DNA from 4 places in the Bariatricus sp. SGI.161 genome. Region 2 is predicted to be linked to each of the others. Evidence: predicted binding sites of a transcription regulator. Region 2 holds the regulator's gene; each other region holds the start of a gene.
What was found. The regulator HrcA, encoded in region 2, represses chaperone genes, less so after heat shock. The targets are predictions, from matches to a motif close to TGTTAGCACTCNNNNNNNNNGAGTGCTAACA.
Positions count from the first base shown of each region.

Region 1: a site for HrcA is predicted at 1,611-1,641, ahead of clpB (ATP-dependent chaperone ClpB). Genes of this name have one in related genera too.
Region 3: a site for HrcA is predicted at 1,826-1,856, ahead of ACQRBH_RS05540 (Hsp20/alpha crystallin family protein). Genes of this name have one in related genera too.
Region 4: a site for HrcA is predicted at 1,742-1,772, ahead of ACQRBH_RS03735 (co-chaperone GroES). Genes of this name have one in related genera too.

Region 1 covers NZ_JBNPLX010000015.1:82,963-86,429, forward strand. Annotated here, with positions in the region: gene clpB (ATP-dependent chaperone ClpB) at 1-1,548, opposite strand, end outside; gene ACQRBH_RS10405 (C39 family peptidase) at 1,671-2,534, opposite strand; tRNA gene ACQRBH_RS10410 (tRNA-Pro) at 2,801-2,875, shown strand; tRNA gene ACQRBH_RS10415 (tRNA-Gly) at 2,891-2,961, shown strand; partial or broken gene ACQRBH_RS10420 (D-2-hydroxyacid dehydrogenase) at 3,024-3,467, shown strand, end outside.
Region 2 covers NZ_JBNPLX010000005.1:32,383-35,849, reverse strand. Annotated here, with positions in the region: gene ACQRBH_RS04230 (Crp/Fnr family transcriptional regulator) at 1-253, shown strand, start outside; gene ACQRBH_RS04225 (hypothetical protein) at 359-652, shown strand; gene hrcA (heat-inducible transcriptional repressor HrcA) at 1,222-2,265, shown strand; gene grpE (nucleotide exchange factor GrpE) at 2,283-2,984, shown strand; gene dnaK (molecular chaperone DnaK) at 3,023-3,467, shown strand, end outside.
Region 3 covers NZ_JBNPLX010000007.1:6,530-9,996, forward strand. Annotated here, with positions in the region: gene ACQRBH_RS05530 (response regulator transcription factor) at 1-133, opposite strand, end outside; gene ACQRBH_RS05535 (sensor histidine kinase) at 126-1,634, opposite strand; gene ACQRBH_RS05540 (Hsp20/alpha crystallin family protein) at 1,984-2,424, shown strand; gene ACQRBH_RS05545 (HdeD family acid-resistance protein) at 2,497-3,030, shown strand; gene ACQRBH_RS05550 (magnesium transporter CorA family protein) at 3,174-3,467, opposite strand, start outside.
Region 4 covers NZ_JBNPLX010000004.1:68,285-71,751, forward strand. Annotated here, with positions in the region: gene ACQRBH_RS03725 (AAA family ATPase) at 1-1,048, shown strand, start outside; gene ACQRBH_RS03730 (MarR family winged helix-turn-helix transcriptional regulator) at 1,148-1,579, shown strand; gene ACQRBH_RS03735 (co-chaperone GroES) at 1,796-2,080, shown strand; gene groL (chaperonin GroEL) at 2,115-3,467, shown strand, end outside.

The DNA of each region.
Region 1 (3,467 bases), on a different contig from region 2:
TTCCTCCGCTTCTAACTGCTTCTGCAACTGAGGCAGTCTTCCATACTGAAGCTCAGCTGCCTTCTCCAGATCATAAGAATGCTGCGCTTTCTCAATCTCTTTATTGACCTGTTCTATCTCTTCACGAATCTTCTGAACTCGTTCGATTCCAACCTTCTCATTATCCCATTGCGCTTTCTTTCCTGCGAACTCTTCTCTAAGCTCTGCAAGCTCCTGCTGCAAGTGTTCCAGCCGTTCCTTACTGAGACGGTCATCTTCTTTCTTAAGTGCAGCCTCTTCAATCTCCATCTGCATGATCTTACGCCGCAGTTCATCCAGCTCTGTCGGCATAGAATCCAGTTCTGTCTTAATCAGGGCACATGCCTCATCCACCAGGTCAATCGCCTTATCTGGTAAGAAACGATCGGAAATATAGCGGTCTGACAATGTTGCCGCTGCTACCAGAGCACCATCTGTAATCTTCACGCCATGGAATACTTCATACCGCTCTTTCAGTCCACGCAGAATAGAAATGGCATCTTCCACGGTAGGCTCATCTACGGTTACCGGCTGGAAACGACGTTCCAGTGCAGCATCTTTCTCAATGTACTGACGATATTCATCCAGGGTCGTAGCACCGATACAGTGCAGCTCTCCTCTTGCCAGCATTGGTTTTAACATGTTGCCGGCATCCATGGCACCGTCTGTCTTACCTGCACCTACAATCGTATGGAGCTCATCAATGAAAAGAATAATTCTGCCGTCGCTGTTCTTTACTTCCTCCAGCACTGCTTTCAGACGTTCCTCGAACTCTCCACGATATTTCGCACCTGCTACCAGCGCACCCATATCCAGTGAGAATATGGTCTTATCCTTCAAGCCTTCCGGTACATCTCCACGCACAATACGCTGAGCAAGGCCTTCAACTACTGCCGTCTTACCTACTCCCGGTTCTCCGATCAAAACCGGATTATTCTTCGTTTTACGAGACAGAATACGAATCACATTACGGATCTCGGAATCACGTCCAATGACTGGATCCATCTTCTGCTCTCTGGCACGTTCTACAAGGTCAGAACCATATTTATTCAGAGTGTCATACGTATCCTCTGGATTATCGCTGGTCACGCGCTGATTGCCTCTGACTGTAGATAATGCCTGCAGGAATCCTTCCCTGCTGATTCCCATCTCCCGGAAAATCGTCTTCATCTCTTTGCTTGCATACTTCATAATGGACAAAAACAGATGTTCAACAGAAACATATTCATCTCCCATCTGCTTTGCCTCATCTTCCGCATGAACCAGTGCATTGTTCAGATCCTGTCCTACATACTGCTGTCCGCCTTGAACCTTCGGGCGCTTCCTGAGTGCTTCTTCCACCCGGTTGATCATGCTGCTTTTATCGAGTCCCATCTTCTCAATCAGCTTGAGAATCAGACTGTCATCCTGCGTCAGCAATGCGTAGAGCAGATGTTCCTGTGCAATCTCCTGGTTGCCATAATCCAATGCCACACGTTCACAGCCTTGAACAGCCTGTAATGATTTTTGCGTAAATTTATTAATATTCATACTGACAACCTCCTATATAAAAAGCGTTATTGTTCTATTTACAATATAACAATAACGCTTTTTGTTAGCACTGTCAAGTGTTGAGTGCTAATATTTTCAGTTTTTTTGGAAATCATGTGAATCTATTCCTTCAAAGAATAAATCCACATTGCTTTTATCTGGTCTGCAATCTCTGCATATACCCAAGTCTTATCACTGTTTTTCTGGCTAAACGGGTCATTGACCGTAACATTTCCACTTTCATACCCCGTTAACACGATGAAATGCCCAATTTTCGTAAAATCTCCTGGCCCTACACTGCAGATAATTGGATGTCCGGCTGTTAGTTCTGCGCTCACCTGTTCTTCCGAAAGCAACCCCTCGTAGCAGGACAGATTCCAGTTTGCTCCGGCCTCACTCATGAATTTCCAGTAAGTATCATTATTCTCATCTACATAAGAATTCTCCGTACCATATGCCGCCACTTTGGCAGGCGTAATCGACGGGTCTTCATTAAGTCCTGCCGCTACCATGGAAAGACAAGTAGGTCCACAGCCGCTGACGGCCACGATACTTGTTCCATAAGGTGCATATCCCCAACGTTCATCCCATTGGATCAGTTGTGGAATCTCTCCTGCTTCCAGATCATTCCCTATGGTATCAGCACTGGGGTCATCCTTTTTCTCGCCATAATCCTCTACAAAATCAATCGTTTCTTTATTCTTGCCCAGAAGATCGATGACACCTTCCGGATATCCATTTTCCTTGGCTTCCCTTTTTACACGCTCCAATCTCTGGGCTTCTGTTTCTACAGTCTCCTTCTCTTCTTTTTCTTGTTGTGTAATCTTCGTGGTTTCCTTTACTTCTGCTTCTTTTTTATGTCTTTGGATCTGGCAGCTTACCAGAGCCACGATAATCATTAACAAGACTCCCGTTATCACTAGCAATTGACGCCTTACTTGTTGCTTGCGTTTAGAATATTTCTTTCTTCTTTTTTGCTGGTACATCTAGTTACTCATCCTCTCGTTGATCTAAATCATTCAATGAATCTATATCATAACTATGTCCGATGACATAATCTCAGTTTGCAAAACTTCATGACAGTAATTATACTCCACCCGTGGTTATGTGACAACTTAAAGAATTCTTAATCCGTCCCAGAAAAAATTTTGAAAAATTTTTAACATTCTTTGATAATTTCCTCTTGCCTTTTTTCAAAAAAGATGGTATTATATAACTCGTTCACGAGAGTGATTTTAATTAACAATTTCATCGGGGTGTGGCTCAGCTTGGCTAGAGCGCCTGGTTTGGGACCAGGAGGTCGCAGGTTCGAATCCTGTCACCCCGATATTTATAACAACATGCGGGTGTAGTTCAATGGTAGAACACCAGCCTTCCAAGCTGGATACGTGGGTTCGATTCCCATCACCCGCTTTTTTCATGCTCATTTTTACAACGAGCTCAAATTACCAATAATATTAAAAGGAGGCACATGTATGAAGATTGTATTTCTAGACGCCAAAACAATCGGAGATGATATTGATCTGTCTGGCTACGACCAACTGGGAGAAGTTGTAAAGTACGCTTTTTCTACTTCTGATGAGGTACCTGCCAGAGTCACTGATGCTGATGTTCTTGTTGTCAATAAAGTTCAGATTAACGAAACTACGATTGGACAGGCAAAAAACCTGAAACTTGTCTGTGTAACTGCAACAGGAACTAACAACCTGGATAAAGATTATCTGGACAGTCGCGGCATTGCCTGGCGTAATGTAGCTGGATATTCCACAGAATCTGTTGCGCAGCATACTTTTGCCATGCTTTTCTACTTATTAGAGAAATTGCGCTATTATGATGACTATGTAAAAAAAGGACACTATGTAAATGATACGATTTTTACACATTTTGCCGAACATTTTTATGAATTAAAAGGAAAGACC
Region 2 (3,467 bases):
ATTTGCGAGAAAAAACGTGATGCTGGGAGAAAAGATCCGCCATATTTCAAAACGAACTACTAGAGATAAATTATTATCTTATCTGTCCGAACAATCAAAAAGAGCAGGAAGCAGGCATTTTACCATTCCATTTAACCGACAGGAATTGGCAGATTATCTCTGTGTGGAGCGGAGTGCGATGTCAACGGAACTGGGGAAACTAAAAAAAGAAGGTATTCTTGATATGTGCAGAAGTGAGTTTTGGCTAAAGTAGAAAAAACATTGAGTTTTTATTATTTAAAATGTATAATCAGTTATAGAACGAATTGGGGAATGCTTCGCTGGAAGATTCCTAATTTACATTTTAGGAGGGAATATCATGAAAGTTTACGATTCAGTAAAAAAGGAAGAATTAGAAGTGGATGGAACAAAAGGATTGATCCAGATCATGAAGGATGGACGTCAGGTAGATTTATATCTGAAAGAAAAGAAATCTGACGCAGATGGTTATATGAGCTGGGATGTAGAACACTGGTCCAGTATTGATCCAAAGAGATTTATTCGTTGCTACTCATTAGAAGGAAGAGTATTGGGTGAATCTACCGGACATAATATCTATGACCTTGAAAATGAGTTTAAGCCGGAAGAAGCAGAAAAAATCGAGCTTAGTTAGGAATTTAGATGCGTTAGTTGGTAATTGAGGAGTGTACGGCAAAAGGGAGCTGGAGCGGCTGGCCTGTATCCGGTATCCTTCGCTTGGAATCCATAACAGAACAAAGAGCTGCAATTTCGTGACCGGACTGATTCACCGAGAAATTTGGATAATTTCTCGATTCAGCAGTCCTTTCGAATTTGGCTGGATGCCAAATTCTCACACGGAATTGCAGCTCTTTGTTCTGTAACGGATCCTAGCGCTTGGCTAGACGGATACAGGCCAGATGCTCCAGCTCCCTTGCGCCTGACATTCTCAATTACTGAACGATCTCATCCGAGAGGTATTCCCAGTGCGTAACACAATGGGGAACGATGTTTTTATATTATTCATCGTTATTTCGATAGATTTTTGATAATACTTTTCCACTTTTCATCATGCGCAGGAATCCTCCCTCATCTAAATTCATTTTATAAAAAATATGTAAACTATGTTGACAAATGAAAACCATAGTGATACATTAATAGTCGAAGATGTTAGCACTCCTTAAATTCGAGTGCTAACAGGGAAATCCGAAAGGAGGAGTACAGATGATAGCGGATCATGGACTTAGTGATCGTAAATTAAAAATTCTGCATGCAATCATTCAGAATTATCTTGAGACCGGCGAGCCTGTTGGTTCCAGAACGATTTCAAAATATACGGATTTGAATCTGAGTTCTGCAACGATTCGTAATGAGATGGCTGATCTGGAAGAGCTTGGTTACATTATACAGCCACATACGTCTGCTGGACGAATTCCTTCGGATAAGGGCTATAGACTTTATGTTGATATGTTGATGGAAGAGAAGGAACAGGAACTGAATGAGATGCAGGAGCAGATGCTGGATAAGGCAGACAAGATGGAACAGCTTCTGAAGCAGGCAGCGAAAGTTCTTGCCAGTAATACGAATTACGCAACAATGGTCTCTACACCAATGAACAGCGCGAATAAAATTAAGTTCATTCAGTTGTCTATGGTAGACGAGGAACAGATCATTGCGGTGATCGTACTTGGCGGTAATGTGATTAAGAACAAGATTATTAATATAGATGAACCACTCAGTAATGAAAATTTATTGAAGTTGAATATGCTTCTTAACACAACGTTAAATGGTATGTCTATTGAAGAGATTAATCTTGGATTGATTGCAAGGCTGAAAGAGCAGGCTGGAATACACAGTGCAGTGATTGGAAATGTTCTGGATGCAGTAGCGGATGCCATTCAGATCGATGAAGATATGCAGATCTATACAAGTGGTGCTACGAACATATTTAAGTACCCGGAATTGAGTGATAATCAGAGTGCTCAGGAAATTATCAGTGCTTTTGAAGAAAAGCAGCAATTGACGGAACTAGTGACACAGACGCTGGCAAAAGAAGATAATACAGGGATTCAGGTATATATTGGTGATGAGACACCGGTACAGACTATGAAGGATTGTAGTGTTGTCACCGCAACTTATGAATTGGGAGATGGCATGAAGGGAACCATAGGTATTATCGGACCAAAAAGAATGGATTATGAACATGTATTGAAATCTATGAAACGGCTTCAGAATGAGCTGGATCGGATGTTTCATAAAAAAGAATAAGAAAGGTGGAATAACCCTTGGAAAATAATCAGGAGAAGAGCCAGGAAGAGATGGTAAAAGAAGCAGTTGAGGAGGCAAAGAAAGCTGTTGCAGAGCAGACAGAAGCCGACGAAAAAGCTGCAGAAGAAACTGGCGACGAAAGAGATAATGAAGTAGAATCAGAAGCGGACGCTGCTACAAAAGAAGATGCTGAATCAGATGAAATTGCTGACGAAGCAGAAGCCAAGAACAGTGATGAATCCAAATCTGAAAAAAAGATATTTGGCAAGAAGAATAAAAAAGATAAAAAGGACGAGAAGATCGAAGAACTGACAGACAGACTTACTCGTCAGATGGCTGAGTTTGATAACTTCCGCAAGCGTACAGAAAAGGAAAAATCCCAGATGTATGAAATAGGAGCGAAAGATATCATAGATAAGATTCTTCCGGTAGTTGACAATTTCGAGCGTGGGCTTGATGGTGTCAAGGAAGAAGAAAAGAACGATCCCTTCATCCAAGGAATGGAGATGGTGTATAAACAGTTATTGACTACACTGGAAGGAGTAGGGGTCAAGCCTATCGAAGCGGTAGGCAAAGAGTTCAATCCTGATTTCCATAATGCAGTGATGCATGTGGAGGATGAAAACTTTGGTGAGAATATTGTAGCCGAAGAATTCCAAAAAGGATATATGTACCGTGACTCTGTAGTGAGACACAGTATGGTAAAAGTAGCAAACTAAATTGAACTTCATTTTAAAATAATTAGGAGGTCTTTATAATGGGCAAAATTATAGGTATTGACTTAGGAACAACAAACAGTTGTGTAGCTGTTATGGAAGGTGGCCAGCCAACGGTCATCGCAAATACAGAAGGTGCAAGAACAACACCATCTGTTGTAGCATTTTCAAAAACAGGAGAGCGTCTGGTAGGTGAACCTGCAAAACGTCAGGCAGTAACAAATGCTGAGAGAACAATCTCTTCTATTAAGAGAGAAATGGGCAGCGATTACAGAGTTACAATTGATGACAAGAAATATTCTCCACAAGAGATTTCTGCTATGATTCTTCAGAAATTGAAAGCAGACGCAGAAGGATATCTTGGAGAAAAGGTAACAGAAGCTGTTATCACAGTTCCTGCTTATTTTAACGATGCTCAGCGCCAGGCAACAAAAGATGCTGGTAAGATTGCAGGTCTTGATGTAAAACGTATCATCAACGAGCCTA
Region 3 (3,467 bases), on a different contig from region 2:
TTACCATATAGGAGATGCCATCTTTACCATTTACTACGCCTTCCACAGAAAAACCTGCATTTTCCAATGTATAAACCATAAAATTCTGTATCTGTACATCATCTTCTATAATCAATATTTTTTCTTTAAACAATTTCTCTTCCTCCTTCCGGGAGAGGTAATGTAAAGATAAACTCTGCTCCCTTTCTATCCGTCCGGTTCCGCCCGGTGATTGTTCCACCATGGGCATTTACCACTGTCTCACAGATCGTAAGCCCCAGCCCGATTCCTCTCTTCACATCAGCCGAACGGGTCTTGGAAGTATAAAATATTTTAAATAGATTGGGAACATCTGCTTCATCAATTCCCTCTCCTTCATCCCGGACAGAAACCAGTAGTGTATCTTCTGTGTAACTGGCAGAAACAGTAATGGCCTCCCGCGGTCTTGTGTGTTTCACTGCATTGTCCAACAGATTGGTTATTACCTGCTCAATCAGCTTTGCATCCATAGGCACTAACCGGAACTCTTCCGGTATCTCTACCTGTATCTCCCGCTCTGGAAAGCTCCGTTCCACATGAGCGATTGCACAGCCAATCACCTCTTCGATTGCTTCCATTTCCTTATGTATCACAATTTTACCATCCTGCAGCCTGGTCAGGCTTAAGATATTTTCGACTAATGATTTCAGCCAGTCTGCGTCCTGATAAATTCCTTGAAGCAGTTCCTGACGCCTGTCTTCTTTGTCTGTCATATCCATCAGCATTTCCGATGTCCCCATGATACCCGACAGTAGGGTCCTAAGATCATGAGAGATTGCACGCAAAAGATTCGCACGTTCTCTCTCCCGTTCCATGCTTTCTCTGTCACGCACTCTTTCTATCGTTACTTCAATCCGATCCATTGCCATGGAAACATTCTCCATGATAGAATGCAGTAATTTTTTCTTTTCCTGCAGCTGTTTTGTATACACGGTTTTATCAATTCTGACCACTGCCAGCAGATGCTCCCGTCCGTTGACCGGGTATCCATAACCTTCCTCTTCTTCCAGATATTCGGTTCGAAGATCTGTATATATCTTCCGAATCTCATCTGCATCTGGCACACTTCTGTGAATCTGTTCTTTTCCTGACTGCTGGATGTAAATTGGTTCAGACTGCCTTCCAACATAAATGCATCCGACATTTACCTGAAGCAAATGGCTGATACTTTCTGCTGCAATTTTCAAAACAGCTTCCATATCTGCCGCATCAGACAACTTACTGGAAAGCATATATAAAATCTGGCTTTCTTCCCCTCTTTCATTTGCTTCTTTCGTTAAAAGCTTTTCTTTTGTTGTCAGAGCACTTGTAAGAAATGAAGTTATCAGCATGATTGAAAAAGTGATCAGATATCCCGGATCATTTACGGCAAGGGTGTGATAAGGTTCTGTAAAAAAATAATTATAGCATATAAGTGAAACTACTGCAGATAAAATCCCGTACTGATATCCCGATGTAAATCTCGCAACCAGTAGAACAGCCAGAAGATACATCACAACAATATTCGTCTCCGGAAATCCAAGCTCTGTAAAAATCTTCCCAAGTATGGTGGCTGCAAATACGATAACCGACAATTTCAACAGGCTATACAGGATTTCTTTCCTTTTAATCATCATGATCACCTCTTTATTATCATATTAATCTCGTTAAGTATAGCACACACAGTTTGTTTTTCCAATCCCAGGAAACATGGCATTCTGTTTCTGCTCAAATAATAATTAACATCCAGGATTAATTCCTCTGAATCTAATATCAGTAATCACAAAATTTCGCATGGTTCACAAAATTCACAAAATCTTCACAGAATTATTAGCACTCTCTATTGACGAGTGCTAATCCAGGTGTTATATTACACATAGAACAAGGAAGAGGAAATGATTTCTCTTCCTGATATTCATAAATCAACACTTCGGGTTTCTCCGATAGTGCAAACTTTAGTTTATGTCATGAAAGGAGATATGACTTATGTTAATGCCTAGTATTTTTGGAGAAAGTTTATTTGATGATTTTTTGGATGATTTTGCTTTCCCGGACATCGATAAAAAATTGTATGGGAAACATGCTCCCCATATCATGAAGACCGATGTGAAGGAAAAAGACAACACTTACGAAGTGGCCATTGATCTTCCGGGATTTAAGAAAGACGAGATTCAGATCCAGCTTGAAAATGGTTACATAACCGTAAGTGCGGCAAAAGGTCTGGATAAAGACGAAAAAGATAAGGAAGGAAAATATATCCGCCGCGAGCGTTATGCCGGAAATGTAAGCAGAAGCTTTTATGTAGGAAATAATGTTCAGAGAGAAGACATCCATCCGAAATTTGAAAATGGTATTCTTTCCTTTACTGTTCCAAAAAAGCAGAAGGCAGTAGAAAACAACTCACATTATATTGCCATCGAAGGTTAATCTCAAACGGGCAGGGAATAAACCCCCTGCCTGTTTTAAAAGCTAAATACAAGCAGGAAAGAGGTTTTTGATATGAGTAAAACGACATCAAGAGTATTATGGATTTTAGCCGGAATCTTTCTGATTATAATCGGGATCGGATGTTTGAGGAATCCTGGAGAAATTCTTTATGGTCTTCCCATTATCTTTGGAGTTGCCATGATGTTTTCCGGCATTATAGATATTGTGATATTTGCAGCCGGTCATGATTATATGGCAGGCTCTGGCTGGTTTCTTGCTGACGGCATTCTGACCATACTGATGTCTTTATTCATTTTGGGAAATGGATGGTTTACAGCAATGACTATTTCCTTTATTTTAGGAATGTGGCTGATTTTTTCAGGTATCACCAAACTGGTTAATTCTTTCGACCTTCAAAAACTGGGAGTAAAGGGCTGGGGCTGGTTTACAGTACTTGGAATCCTGCTGACTGTGATTGGTTTTCTGTCATTCACACATCCATTTGCAAGTATTGCAGCTATGGCCTGGGTAATCGGATTTTTCTTGATCCTACAGGGTATTGTATCTGTTATACGTGGATGCTTTTCCAATCGCTTCTGGATGTAAAATATAACAAAAATAACATTGCCAAGGAGGAAAAAAGGCACCTCTTCATATAGATTCGGCTGCATACAAAATTGTGTGCAGCCTTTTTTAACGAATAGCTAATTTCAAAAACAATTCTCTTGCTCTCTACGGATAATCTTATCCTACAACAATTTTTTCTTTTTAAAATAAATAAGTTCCAGAATAATTGTTATTACTGCAATTGCAATCACTGCAACATATCCGTATTTCCACTGCAGCTCTGGCATATTTACAAAATTCATACCATACCATCCAGTCAAAAGTGTCAAAGGAAGGAATAACGTTGTGACAACCGTCAGAATACACATAATCTTATTCTGCTGTGCATCTTGCTGAGATTGGTACAATTCCCGTAACTGTAGTATATTCTCCCGAAGCAACTGTACATGGTTTTGCAGCCGTTCTGTACGAAGTGC
Region 4 (3,467 bases), on a different contig from region 2:
TGGCGTACTGGCAGAACTTTTAAGCTCTTCGCTCAAAGGGAATCCGTCTCTTGAAAAAGCGATGTTGACTGGAGTGCAGCGTGTTGCCAAGGAGAATATATTTTCCGGACTCAATAATCTGGTTGTCTGTACGGTAAAAGATCCGGAATATGCAGAATGTTTTGGATTCTCAGAGAAGGAAGTCAAAGCACTTTTGCAATATTGTGAACTGGAATTTTCAAGTGATATTAAGGCAATGTATGACGGATATCTGTTCGGTACAGAGGAGGTATATAATCCGTGGTCGGTAACATGTTATGCATCCAGAAAGAAGCTAGAAGCCTATTGGCTGAATACCAGTGAGAACAGTATCATTAAAAATGCACTTGCGCAGCGGGGCGAATCTTTTTCCCGTGGCTATAATGAATTGATTGAAAAAGGAACAGCAACTGTCAGTGCAGAACTGTCAATGGCATATTATGAGAAGCAGGATGATGCTTCTCTTTGGGGACTGTTAATCAACGCAGGGATGGTAACGGTCCAGGAGGAATTAAGTGAAGGAATCTATAAGCTTCGGATTCCAAATTATGAAGTGTGGAAGGCTTTTCAGGAACTTACAGCATTTTATATGCAGGTAGAAGAAGGACATATTGACCTGATGCTCTTGAATCTGAGAACAGAGGCTATGGAGAGATTTGCAGAAGAATATCAGTGGATTCTAATGAATCTGCCATCCTGTCATGATTTAAAAAGTGAGAACAGCTATCATATGATGATGCTAGGAATGTGTACTTTTCTGCATCCATATTATGATGTGCAAAGTAACCGGGAGAGTGGAATGGGAAGGGGAGATATTCTCCTTTATGCCAGAAAACCAGAACTGCCACATATGATACTGGAATTCAAATATACCAGAGACAAGTCACAGAGTCTGGAAGAATTGGCACTGGATGCAATACGGCAGGCGAAGGAAAAGAAGTATGATGCACAGATGGAAGGGACAGTGTATTATGTTGGGCTGGCGCATTATGGCAAGAAAGCAGAAGTAAAGTGGGAAAAAAGAGAATAGCTTGTTATTCTTGAGCATAAATATTCGCAAGTCCTTTATTGCCTTACATTCTCTTATTTGATAAAATGATACTTAATATTTGAAAAAGTAGGTGATGTTATGGACGGACAGATGGAATCTATCTTGCAAGGCGGACAGTTTAAGAAACTGTTGGATGAACAAAGTATAGAATTACGCCAGAAATATGACTTGAAAAAAGCAGAATTAGAGATTTTGTATTTCTTATCCCGTTGCGGCAGCCATAACACTCCCACGGATATCCATACACAATTAATGATGAACAGGGGCCATATCTCACAGGCGGTTGACAGTCTGTGCAGGCGGAAGTTTATTATGGCGATTCCAGACGAAAATGATCGTAGATATGTGCATTATGAAGTACTGGATTCTGCGAAAGAGATTGTTGCAGAGATGGCAAAAAGAAGAGAAGAGATGAACCGGCAGATCCTGCAGGGAATATCAGAAGAAGAACTTCGGGTATTTCTGGAAGTTTCCTTGAAGATAAAAAGTAATATAGAAAATATCATATAGTCTGATGAAAATGCAAGGTATAAAAATATGCTTTGCATTTTTATTTAAAAAAAAGTATAAACTCTGTTGACAAAGAAAAAACAAGTGATATAATACTTTAAAAATAAACAGTTTAAAATTAAAATAATTACTTCGCGAGGAGTAATATATTTTTTAAACTAAACCTGGCACTCGGATAGAAAGAGTGCTGACAAAAATGAAAGGCAGGTTATTGTAATGAAATTAAGACCATTAGGAAACAGAGTTATTTTGCAGCAACAGGAAGCAGAAGAGAAGACACAATCTGGAATTATCCTGCCAGACAGTGCCAAAGAAAAACCACAGGATGCAGTTGTGATCGCGGTTGGACCTGGAAAGGGAGACGACGAAAAATGTAGCGGTATGCAGGTAAAAGAAGGGGATAAAGTTATATATTCTCAATATGCCGGAACAGAAGTTAAGATAGATGATGAAGAGTATATTATTGTAGATCAGAGCGATATTATGGCAATTGTAGAATAGATTTTGAAAAGTTCAGAGAAAGAAGGAATTCATTATGGCAAAGGATATTAGTTTTGATATTGATGCAAGAAAGAAAATGGAGATAGGTGTCAATAAACTTGCAGACACTGTAAAAGTAACACTTGGACCAAAAGGAAGGAACGTAGTATTAGAGCAGTCTTATGGTGCGCCATTGATCACTAATGATGGTGTGACAATCGCAAAGGATATTGAACTGGAAGACCACTACGAGAACATGGGTGCGCAGCTGGTTAAAGAGGTTGCAACGAAGACGAATGATATCGCAGGTGACGGAACGACAACAGCAACCGTTCTGGCACAGGCACTTGTCAACCAGGGAATGAAGAACATTGCGGCCGGAGCGAATCCGATCATCCTGAGAAAAGGTATGAAAAAAGCTTCCGATGCTGTCTGTGAAGCGCTGGAGGAGATGAGCCAGCCGGTAACTGGAAAAGATCATATTGCAAAGGTTGCCGCCATCTCTGCCGGTAACGAAGAAGTTGGTGAGATGATCGCAGATGCGATGGAAAAGGTCGGAGAGAATGGAGTCATCACCATTGAGGAAGCCAAGACCATGAAGACAGAAATTGATGTGGTAGAAGGTATGCAGTTCGATAATGGATATCTTTCCGGTTATATGTGTGATGACAAAGAGAAGATGGTTGCCAATATGGAGAATCCATATATCCTCATGACGGATAAGAAGATCTCTAATATTCAGGACATTCTTCCGATTCTGGAAAATATCATGAGAGAGGGAAAAGAGCTTCTGATTCTTGCAGAAGATGTAGAAGGCGAAGCTCTTACTACATTGATCGTAAATAGATTAAGAGGAACCTTAAAGGTTGTTGCAGTAAAAGCTCCTGGATTCGGAGATAATCGGAAAGAAATGCTGCAGGATATTGCAACTCTGACGGGTGGACAGGTCGTTATGGACGATCTTGGAATGCAGCTGAAGGACACAACAATGGATATGCTTGGACGTGCCAGATCCGTGAAAGTTACCAAGGAGAATACAACCATCGTTGATGGCGCGGGTAACAAAGCCGGAGTGGAAGAACGAATTGACAGCCTGAGAAGACAGATGGCAGATACAACATCTGATTTTGACAAAGAGAAACTGATGGATCGTATTGCCAAATTAGGCGGCGGTGTTGCAGTGATCCGTGTCGGAGCAGCAACAGAGACCGAGATGAAGGAAGCCAAATATCGTATGGAAGATGCAATGAACGCTACCAAAGCTGCAGTGTCTGAAGGAATTATCAGCGGCGGCGGATCTGCGTATATCCATGCACAGAAGAAAGTCCATGAACTTGCAGCAACACTGACGGGCGATGAAAAGACAGGTGCAGAGATTGTAGCAACAGCATTGGAAGCACCGCTTTAC